DNA from 3 places in the Ruegeria sp. AK4 genome. Region 1 is predicted to be linked to each of the others. Evidence: riboswitches for the same ligand, from Rfam matches in the RefSeq annotation. Region 1 holds a riboswitch; each other region holds the start of a gene.
The links. Region 1 has a riboswitch for cobalamin ahead of ACR0EZ_RS12510 (CbtB domain-containing protein). Riboswitches for the same ligand answer to the same signal wherever they lie in the genome.
Positions count from the first base shown of each region.

Region 2: it holds a riboswitch for cobalamin, as region 1 does, so the genes downstream of both, ACR0EZ_RS21220 (hypothetical protein) here and ACR0EZ_RS12510 (CbtB domain-containing protein) in region 1, are expected to answer to the same signal.
Region 3: it holds a riboswitch for cobalamin, as region 1 does, so the genes downstream of both, ACR0EZ_RS05340 (DUF1636 family protein) here and ACR0EZ_RS12510 (CbtB domain-containing protein) in region 1, are expected to answer to the same signal.

Region 1 covers NZ_JBQFXS010000006.1:76,110-79,408, forward strand. Annotated here, with positions in the region: gene ACR0EZ_RS12495 (DUF1636 family protein) at 1-51, shown strand, start outside; gene ACR0EZ_RS12500 (hypothetical protein) at 48-542, opposite strand; gene ACR0EZ_RS12505 (CbtA family protein) at 608-1,306, opposite strand; gene ACR0EZ_RS12510 (CbtB domain-containing protein) at 1,311-1,481, opposite strand; cobalamin riboswitch at 1,518-1,726, opposite strand; gene cobF (precorrin-6A synthase (deacetylating)) at 1,770-2,513, opposite strand; gene cobA (uroporphyrinogen-III C-methyltransferase) at 2,506-3,234, opposite strand; gene ACR0EZ_RS12525 (cobyrinic acid a,c-diamide synthase CobB) at 3,231-3,299, opposite strand, start outside.
Region 2 covers NZ_JBQFXS010000019.1:11,944-15,242, reverse strand. Annotated here, with positions in the region: gene rsgA (ribosome small subunit-dependent GTPase A) at 1-115, shown strand, start outside; gene ACR0EZ_RS21225 (alpha/beta hydrolase family protein) at 148-1,041, opposite strand; cobalamin riboswitch at 1,165-1,384, shown strand; gene ACR0EZ_RS21220 (hypothetical protein) at 1,474-1,881, shown strand; gene ACR0EZ_RS21215 (protein-tyrosine phosphatase family protein) at 1,883-2,386, opposite strand; gene ACR0EZ_RS21210 (DNA polymerase III subunit gamma/tau) at 2,557-3,299, shown strand, end outside.
Region 3 covers NZ_JBQFXS010000002.1:309,630-312,928, reverse strand. Annotated here, with positions in the region: gene ACR0EZ_RS05350 (ABC transporter substrate-binding protein) at 1-646, opposite strand, end outside; gene ACR0EZ_RS05345 (ABC transporter ATP-binding protein) at 643-1,434, opposite strand; gene ACR0EZ_RS05340 (DUF1636 family protein) at 1,431-1,787, opposite strand; cobalamin riboswitch at 1,887-2,090, opposite strand; gene ACR0EZ_RS05335 (D-lyxose/D-mannose family sugar isomerase) at 2,141-2,806, opposite strand; gene ACR0EZ_RS05330 (carbohydrate kinase family protein) at 2,827-3,299, opposite strand, start outside.

The DNA.
Region 1 (3,299 bases):
CCCTGCGGGCGACTTCGGTTGTGTCTGCGGGCGCGTGTTCCGGCTTGCTAGTCTACCTGAACCGTCGTCGAGGCGCGGACCGGAACGTTGTCGACCATCAACTGGCTGTGGCTGTTGGCGTTCAGGGACACTTCGATTTCAACCTCGCCCTTGGGCAGATCGGCGATGTGCATCCAGTTGCCATAGAGCCGCGCCAGTTTCACCCCGTTCGCATAGACATGGGCATGCCCTTCGCCGGGCTGGTCGGTGGCCGAGGCGTTTTCCGGCGCAAACCGAAAGTTCTGCGGCATGACATGCAGGTTCCAACCGGCCATCGGGTCTTTGACAATGGCAATTTCAACGGCCGGGGCGTCCGGCCCTGCCGGCAGGTTGATCGTTGCGGAATGGTCATGCGCAGCGGCTTCGGCATTGTGGCTGCCGTGATGGGCCGGGTCGGCGTGATCGTGGCCGTCGAAGGTAACACCATTGGCCGCCGCAAGCACGAACCCCGCGCCGCCGCCAAAGACCAGACCAATCGCAAACAAAGCAAGGGGGCGAGACATTTGTTTTCCTTGGGAAACAGAAAGTCCCGCCGGGGTTGCGCCCGGCGGGTTATCGGGTTGGCCGATCACGCGTTGGCTTCGGCGTGGCTGGCTTCTTTCTGCCAGAAATACCCGGAGAAAGACCCCACCAACACCCAGGCAACCAGACCGATGCCAAAGGCCCGCGCCGCGAAAAGGGCACCGATCTCGGTCGGCACGGGGCCGGTAAAGACATCAGGCTCGGGCGCGCCGATCAGGTGCGGGGCCATCAGCAGGACGGCTGCGATGACATAGCTGACAAGGTTGCCGCCAAACGCGATCAGCCACATGGCGACACCTGCGGAGGCCACGGTCGCAAACCACCAGAGCTGACGTGCGCCGACATCCGCCGCCGCAACGCCCGGCACCTCGGGGGCGAGTGTGAAGCCCGGCGCGAAGTGGAACGCGACGAAACCCGCAAGGCCCCACAGCACGCCGGTGCGGCCATCGACCTTGTGCCCCTGACCTTCGGCGACCGACATCAGCGCGACCAGAATCAGCGCGTAGCCGGTATAGGTCAGCATCGTGAATATGACGCTTAGCGCGTCGCGGGTCAGGTCCGAGAACATGCCGGGCAGTTCGGGATGTGCCGAAACGGCCTCGGCTCCGAAATGGATCAACTCCCCGGATTCATAAAGCTCGGCATGCAACAGCACGGGTTGCACGAAAATAAGCTGCAGCAAGGCGGCAATCAGCCCCGCTGCAGCACCAGCGAACAACGCGCTGGTCAGAATGCGACTGAACATCGGCTTAGTGGCAGGGGAAACCGGTCGCGTGGCGCACATCGTGGGCGGCGTCATGCAGGCCGGATGCCTGAACATGGCCGGTCAGGGTGATCACCCCAAAACCCAGAGCCACGGCGAACAGTACCGGCAGGAGACCTGTCTTGGCGGCAGAAGCCGTTTGCGTTTGTGTTGTCATTTCTTGTCCTCCAAAGCCGCCGCACCCGACGGCTGGTGTTTCATTTGTCGCCTGGCAGGTCTCCTGGCTTGCGGGTCGGTGCCTCTGTTCGCCTTCCCCCCGAGTGATCGGGAGTGGCTGGTTGAACAGGGGCTCACCGCTTACAGTCGCGGGGGCGGCTTTGGCTTGGGCTTCTGGCGAAACCGCACCAAATTCCCTCTTAGCATCCGGAAGTCTCCGGCGGGACCAGACGCATTCATTTAGCCGCGATGTCTGGGGCGGCGCAATCGCCATTTGCGACCTTTTGCGTCAGATCCCGCGCTTTTTCAGCAAATAGATATCCATGATCCAGCCATGATCGGCGCGGGCCCGGGCGCGGGTGTCGAGTATCCGCTGTGCGACCTCGGCCAGCGGGCCGCGGATCAGGATTTCCTCTTTCATGCCAACATAGGCACCCCACCAGATATCGTAATCTGCCATCTCGAGGCTTTGGAACGAGCATTCGCCATCCAGCATCACGGCCACTTTCGATCCTGCCTCGGGCCAGCCCTCATCCCGGATGCGCCGCCCGGTGGTGACAACATAGGGCGCACCAATATCGTTGATCGGGATCGCATGAGCGGCAGTCAGCGCCTGCAAAGCGGTGATGCCGGGGATTACCTTTGTCGAAGGGTGCGGGTCCAGCCGCGACGCGATTCGCAAAGAACTGTCATAGAGCGACGGATCGCCCCAGATCAGCAGCGCGACGCTGCGCGCCTCGGGATGCTCCGCGATCGCCTCTTGCCAGCGCAGGGCGATGGCGTCGTGCCACTCATCCACGCCGCGCAGGTAGCCATCCTCGGAACGGCGTTTGGGAATGTCGAAATAGGCGATGTTGGGGGGCGTCTCGGACACCTGCGCGATGATTTCCTCACGCAGTCCGGCCAGATCGGCCTTATTCTCACCTTTGCGCGGGATCAGGATCAGGTCCGCCGCACGGATCGCCTTCGCGCCCTGAAATGTCACGTGATCAGGATTGCCCGTGCCGATGCCGATCAGGGTCAGGTCATACATCGTCGAACTCTGCCAGCGGGCCGTACAGGATCAGGGCCGGGGCGGTTCCGATCTCGGACTGCAACTGGTCTGACAGCGCGCCGATGGTGGAGCGCTGCAGGGATTGCTCGGGCGTCGAAACCGACTCGGCCATCAGCGCGGGCGTGTCCAACGGCAGACCGTGGGCATGCAGCGCCTCGACCAGCAAAGGGAAGGTGCGTTTGCCCATGAACACAACCGTCGTCGCGCCGGGGTCGGCGAGGGCGGGCAGGTTCAGGTCCTTTGGCAGCTTGCCGCTGACATCGTGGCCGGTGACGAACTGCACCCGCCGCGCGGTCAGGCGGCGGGTCAGCGGAATGCCTGCCGCGGCAGCCGCCGCAACGGCTGAGGGGATGCCCGGAATGATCTCATATTCGATCCCGGCGGCGCGCAGGGCCACCAGCTCTTCCTCAAGCCGTCCGAACAACCCGCCATCGCCCGATTTCAGCCGCACGACACGCTGCCCGGTCTGGGCGTATTCCACCAGCAACCGGCTGACATGATCCTGCTTGGGTGAGGGGCGACCGGCCCGTTTGCCGACGCCGACCAGATCGGCATCGTCGCGCGCATGGGTCAGGATCGGGCCGCTGCTCAGATCGTCAAACAGCACCGCATCGGCCTTTTGCATCCGATCGACGGCCTTCAGCGTCAATAGCTCGGGGTCGCCGGGACCGGAACCGATGAACGACACGAACCCGCTCATGCCGAGGCCTCGGCGATCAGGTGAAAGAACGTGCCAGTCACATTGCCACGGACCGAGCCGGTTTG
Region 2 (3,299 bases), on a different contig from region 1:
GCGCGAGGATCAGAGGAATTCTGAAACCGTGGCGCAGTCCCGGGCGCGCGACAAGGCGTTCGGCAAGATGGTGCGGTCCGTGATGCAGGACAAGAAGTCCCGCAAGGGTCTGTGACGGCAGGGGCACCGGATCACCGGTGCCCTTTCTCAGCCAATCAGACGCGGCCAGACGGCAGCGTTGCGGCGCGCAAAAACGCCGATATGGCCGATATCGCTTACGCCGAAGTCTTTTGGCGACAGCAGGTGCCGTTTTGCCCCGGACCCGTACAGATCGGCCAGCCGCCAGACGGCTTCGGGCGGGACCATCTGATCGTCTTCAAAGGTGAACAGGTCCACAGGCACGCCTGACCCGGACCATTTGGCCTCTGGCAGGCTCGTGCCAATGTCGGGCACGTAGTTGAGCGGCGCCGTGCACCATCTGCGCCACTGCCAATAGACAGGCGCAGGCAAATCCGAGCCAAACCCCAGCGCCTTGCCCGGCAGGTAACCCATCGCGTGAACCGTCAGCGGCGCGTGGCCGTACCAGAACAGCCCTGCCAGCGCCCGATACGGCCAGGGATGATCCGACAGCGTGACCAGCCCCGAACACACGCAGATCATGCGATCGATCCGGTCGATATCGGGCTGCACCGGTCCCAGCATCGCCCCGACCGAATGGCCGATGGTCCAGTGCTGCGCGTCAGGGAAGCGGCGGCGCATCTCGGCGCGGGCGGCGGGCATGTCGATCAGGGCCCAATCCGCCATCGTGGCCTTTGAGTGCTTCAACGGCCCCGACGCGGACGACCCGAAATCGCGATAATCATAGGTCAGGCAGGCCATGCCCCGGTCCGATGCCAGCCAATGGGCAAAATGCCGGTAGTACTCGCGCGGAACGCCGGTGGCGCTGTTCAGCACAACTACAGTTTCGGGATCGGAAACCGGGCGGTACAGCCGCGCCGACAGCATCGCCGGGCCGGACGGAAACTGGAAGTCTTCTGTCAAAACCGTTTGCTGCGCGTCCAACATGGCACCCTCGGAATCAATCTGAACTATTCGGTTCATTTCTTGATCAGGCGCTGAACGGCACGGCCAAGTCAACAGCGAAGCCACATGACCAAACGTCCACTTCGGGCCGAGGGCGCAAAATGCGGATCAAGATCAGCTTGACTCGGGGCCCGGCCAACCGCTAGCGATTGTGTGATGGTTTCCGGCCCCCACAAGGGGTCGGGATGAAAAGGGAACTCGGTGCGGTTCTGCCCGGCGATGCCGGAACGAACCAAGGCCGCGACTGCCCCCGCAACTGTAAGCGGTGAGCACTGCCGGAACACCACTGGCCGAAAGGCTGGGAAGGTCGGCAACGCTTTGACCCGCAAGTCAGGAGACCTGCCATCAGAACTGAAACCGAAACTCGGGCGGGGTGTCCGGGCAGGTCCTGACAGCTTCGCGCAGTCCTACCTGATCCACATCCCCCGTCCGCCGCGCGGAGGGCGCAGGATGATCTGGAAGACAAAGACGCATGAATTCACCGCAACCGTGTGCCAGCGGACCGGCAAAACCTGCCCGGCGCTGGCCCGGATGGCGCGTGCGCTGACACAGGCGGTGGCAGAAGCCGGACCCGCCACCACGGCTGAGTTCGAAATCGAAGGCAGCAGCGAGCTGAGGTTTTGCCCCGGCGGCTGCACCGCCCGGTTCCGCGCTCGTCCGGATCAGATCCGGGTGTTTTGCGGCAAGGGCGCCGAGGATGATCTGGACAGGCTGGACCGCTACGCCGACATGATTTTTGGCACAGGCTTCAGCCCATTGCCCGCGGGTGTAGTCGCCAGCCCACCCTGCGCAATGCTTGACGCAACAGCGATCACCCCGCCCGAAAGGCGGGCTGAACCGCATCGGGTTTCAGCCTGAGTCAAGCGTCACTCACCACCTGTGCCGTCCCGACGGCCCAGGCCATCTGCCCCTCGGTCTCGACCGCGCAGGGCCGGATGGCCCGCAACCGCGCCAGCGCCTTTTGCGGGGGCTCTCCGCATTCGACCATCAGCCGCAGGACAACCATGCCCGACCGGCCGCAGCCGCCCCGGCAATGGACCAGCACCCGCCCGCCGCCGGACAGCGCATGCCGCACCGTCGCGCTGACCGAGGGCCACGCGTCAAGCACCGCCTGCGGTGGTGCGCCGAAATCCTCGACCGGCAGATGCACCCAACGGCTGGCGCGGCCCTGAATATCGCTGCCGAAATCCTGCGCGCCGTGCTGCAACATCTCGACCGCGGTGGTCATCGAAATCACCAGCCCCGGCTTCCAGTCCGAAATCAGTTCCAGATCACCGGAATAGTCCCCGCTGCAGCCCGGAATCGGCGTCAGGGCCAGCGTACCGCCCCCAACTTGCAGCGCGTAGATCGCCATCTGAGACATAAACCAAGTCCCCTCATGAAATAATCGCCAAAAATACAGTCTCTGGAATAGGCCGAACCAGTTTACGCAAGGACCCGCGTTTTCCAAAACAAAAATCCTGACGACGCGCTGTGGACGCGGGCGGCGGCGACCTCTACGCTGCGGCAGAACTCGAATCCGCGAAAGCAGACATGACCGACACGCCCAGCCCCGCCTATCAGGTTCTCGCCCGCAAATACCGCCCGGAAACTTTCGCCGATCTTGTGGGACAGGACGCGATGGTGCGCACGCTGAAAAACGCGTTCGAGGCGGACCGCATCGCGCAAGCCTTTGTCATGACAGGCATTCGCGGCACCGGCAAGACCACCACGGCGCGCATCATCGCCAAAGGGATGAACTGCATCGGGCCGGATGGTCAGGGCGGCCCCACGACTGAACCTTGCGGCCAGTGCGAACATTGCGTGGCGATCATGGAAGGCCGCCATGTCGACGTGATGGAGATGGACGCCGCCAGCCGCACCGGCGTCAACGATATTCGCGAGATCATCGACAGCGTCCGCTACCGCGCAGCCTCGGCCCGCTACAAGATTTACATCATCGATGAGGTTCACATGCTCTCGACCAGCGCCTTCAACGCGCTGCTCAAAACGCTCGAGGAACCGCCCGAACATGTGAAGTTCATCTTCGCCACCACCGAGATCCGCAAGGTCCCGGTCACGGTGCTGTCGCGCTGCCAGCGTTTTGATCTGCGCCGGATCGAACCGGAAGACATGATCGACCTGCTGCGCAAGATCGCCGATGCCGAAGGGGCCCAGATCGCCGAGGATGCGCTGGCGCTGATCACCCGCGCCGCCGAAGGGTCGGCCCGCGATGCGACCTCGCTGCTGGATCAGGCCATATCCCATGGCGCGGGCGAGACCAGCGCCGATCAGGT
Region 3 (3,299 bases), on a different contig from region 1:
CGGGAATGGCGTATTTACCGGCGGTAAAGGGTGCATCAGCAGGCCCGTCCAGCAGGAATACACGCGGCTTGGTCACATCTGAGGTTTTGGTTTTGATCGCGGCAAGCTGCACTTTCCAGCCGGACACCAGCGCCTCGGCCCGGTCTTCGACATGCATCACCTTGCCCAGACGCAGAACATCGTCAAACAGCAGGTCCATGCTGGCTTCGGGGCGGTCCTTGTCCAGATGCACGCAGCTTTCAGTCAGGATCATGGTTTTGATGCCGAAGGGGGCCAGCGTGTCGGGCGTGACATCTCCGCCCGGTTTCATGCCGTAATACCAGCCTGCGAAGAACAGGTCGGGCTCAACCGCGACGAGGTTCTCGATCGTCGGGTATTTCGGCGCGAGCTCAGGGATATCGCCGCGCTGCGCGTCGAAATCGGTGCTGGTCTTGTACCAGCCGGTGATGCCGGTCAGGCCAACGATTTTGTCCTGCAGGCCAAGCGCAAACGCCATGTCGGTCATGTTCATGTCATGCACGACCAATCGCTCGGGCTGTGTGTCAAACACCAGCGGTTCGCCGCAGTTGTCGACCGAGACTTCCTGTGCCGCCGCGCCGCTTGCCAGACCGGTGATCAGCGCCACAGGCCAGAGTTTCTGCTTCATCCTAAATCCTTTTGAGGTGACAGTTTGCGTTTTCGGATATCGAGCGCAGGGATCACACGGCCTTCGTGCTGAAAGCACAGGTAATCCACGCCAAAGGTTTCGCGGACGCGGCCCGGTGTCAGCACCTCGCTCACCGGTCCAAATCCGGTCAGCCGCGTGGCTTTCATCAGCGCGACATGGGTCGCAAATTCCGGGATCATGACCAGATCGTGGACGATCATGACGACCGTCACGCCCAGTTCTGCCACCAGCGACAGCATGTGCCCCTTGGCGTCGGGGTCCAGATGGTTGGTCGGTTCGTCCAGAAACAGCAAAACCGGGTTTTGCGCCAGCGCCCTTGCGATATGGGCGCGCTGCCTTTCCCCGCCTGACAATCTGCCCAGCGGTTTTTCTGCCAGATGGAACAGGCCGGTGACATCCAGAACGCGGTTCAGGTCGGTTGCGTGGTCAGCGGCTGATCTGTCCGCTTTGATCGGGATCTGACCCAGTGCAACATAGTCCCGCAAGCGCAGCCGACCATCGGGGAATTCCTGTTGCCCCACCACGGCAATCGTCCGCGCCCGCTGTCTGGCAGAGAGGTTCCGCAGGCTTTGACCCTGGATGCGGACATCGCCAAGGGCCATACGTTCGGCCCCGCATAACAGTTTCAGCAGCGTGGTCTTGCCCGCGCCATTCGGTCCGGCGATGGCCAGGATCGAGCCTTCTTCAAGGCTGAACGAGGTGTCCTGCAGCAGCATATCTCCGTTCAGCGCGTAATATCCCAAACCCTCGGCCACCAGAAAACTCATGAACCGTCCTCCGACGGCAGACGCGGCATGCGCGACAGAGTTTTGGTGAGCAGGGCAGGGGGGCGCTCGGATGCGCTGGTCCAGCCATCTGCGCTATCACGATACTGGCGGGCAAAGTCGGCCAGCGCCGTCAAGTCCTTGTCGGTCTGAATGTCGCCGAACAGATACTGGGCCTTGCCTGCGGCCTGCAGGCCAACGGTCATGGGTCGTTCGCACCCGGCCATGCAGGCGATCAGGCGGGTTTTGAAACCGTCGGGAAGCTGGCGGTCCAGTGCGTCTTTTGCTGCGTCCGCCGACACAGGCCCCTGACAGGTCTCGCAGATCAGAACGTGGTGATCAGTGTCGTGCGGCATTCTTCGCTCCGAAAAATGCCAATGGCGGACACGTGGTGCCGGTATCTTGAACACGCAAGCGTGCCATCAAAGCCTCCTTCCAGGACACCCCGCCCCGGGTTGGTTGAACATATGATGGCAGGTCTCCTGACTTGCGGGTCGTCGCTCGGTCAACCTTCCCGGCCTTTTGGCCAGTGGTGATTTGACGTCGCTCTCCGCCTACAGTTGCGGGGGCAGTCACGGCTTTGGCCTGCACAGGCCGCACCGTATTCCCATTTTCGTCCCTCGGGCGCGCCGTCGGGAACCATCCCGTGCAGCTAGTCCGGGAATAGAATAGTTGTCAAGAGTCTCGGTCCAGCCGGGGCCGGCGCCTGTCAGTAATCTGCGACCAGAAGGAAATCGGGCTCGGCATCTTCTTCGATTGTCGCAAAGCGCGGGATCGGGTCTTCGAACACATTGTCGGTGCGGTCGTCATTGACGGTCGAAACCTCGCCGATCAGACAATCACCGCGTTCCGCCCAGAACGCGTGCCAGATACCCGGCATCAGCGTGACGCTTTGACCCGGCGCAAGCCGTAAAAGCTCACCGGGTTTGATCGTGACGGGGCAGCCATCGCTGGGCACGATGACAGGATTTTCCCGGTCGATCCCCCCATCTTCATCCGAGGCGTAAATCTCCATCACCAGATCGCCACCGCCCCGGTTGATGATGTCTTCGGCCTTTATGATATGGCGATGCATCGGGGACAGCTGCTTGTCGCGCGAGATCAGCAGCTTTTCCGCGTATAACATCCCGCGCCCGAGGCTGAGGTCATTGGCGTCGCCGTTGCGCAGGGTGAACAGAAACAGGCCCAGCTCATCAAATCGGCCCTGACCGTAATCGGTTATGTCCCAGCCCAGATTGCGGTCCCGTATGCCAGCCGCCTTTTCGCTGCGCATCTGGTCGAGGGACCAGTCGGCAAACGGGGGCAGCACGGCACCGAAAGAGTGAATGAACGCCTGCGCCTCGGACTTGATGCGGTTGATGTCGGATCGTTTCATGGGTTTGCCCTTATAAGGGGTTAAAGCTCGTGCGCCCAGGGCGGGTTTGCCCCGGCGCGGGATACGGTGACGGCTGCAACGGCGGCACCGGACGACAGGGCAGCGCGAAGACTGTCGGCGTTGAGCGCGCGAATACCGTCTTTGGTCAGATGTCCGGCGCGATGCAGTTCGGCCAGAACCCCGGCATTGAACGTGTCGCCAGCGCCGACCGTATCGACAACCTCGACCCGCTGAACCGGCACGGAGACCTCGGTTCCGTCCGACAGATACCCTGTGGCCCCTTCACCACCTCTGGTCACGATGACCACCGAAGGCCCCGCCTGCAGCAAAAGCGGCACTTTCTCGGTCAGGGTTTCCGGGCCGGGGACGATCCAGTCCAGATCCTCGTCCGAGACCTTGACGATATCCGCCTGCGCGATCATCCGGTTCAGCCGCGTACGATACCGGGTCTGGTCCTGAATGAACCCCGGGCGAATATTGGGGTCCAGCATGA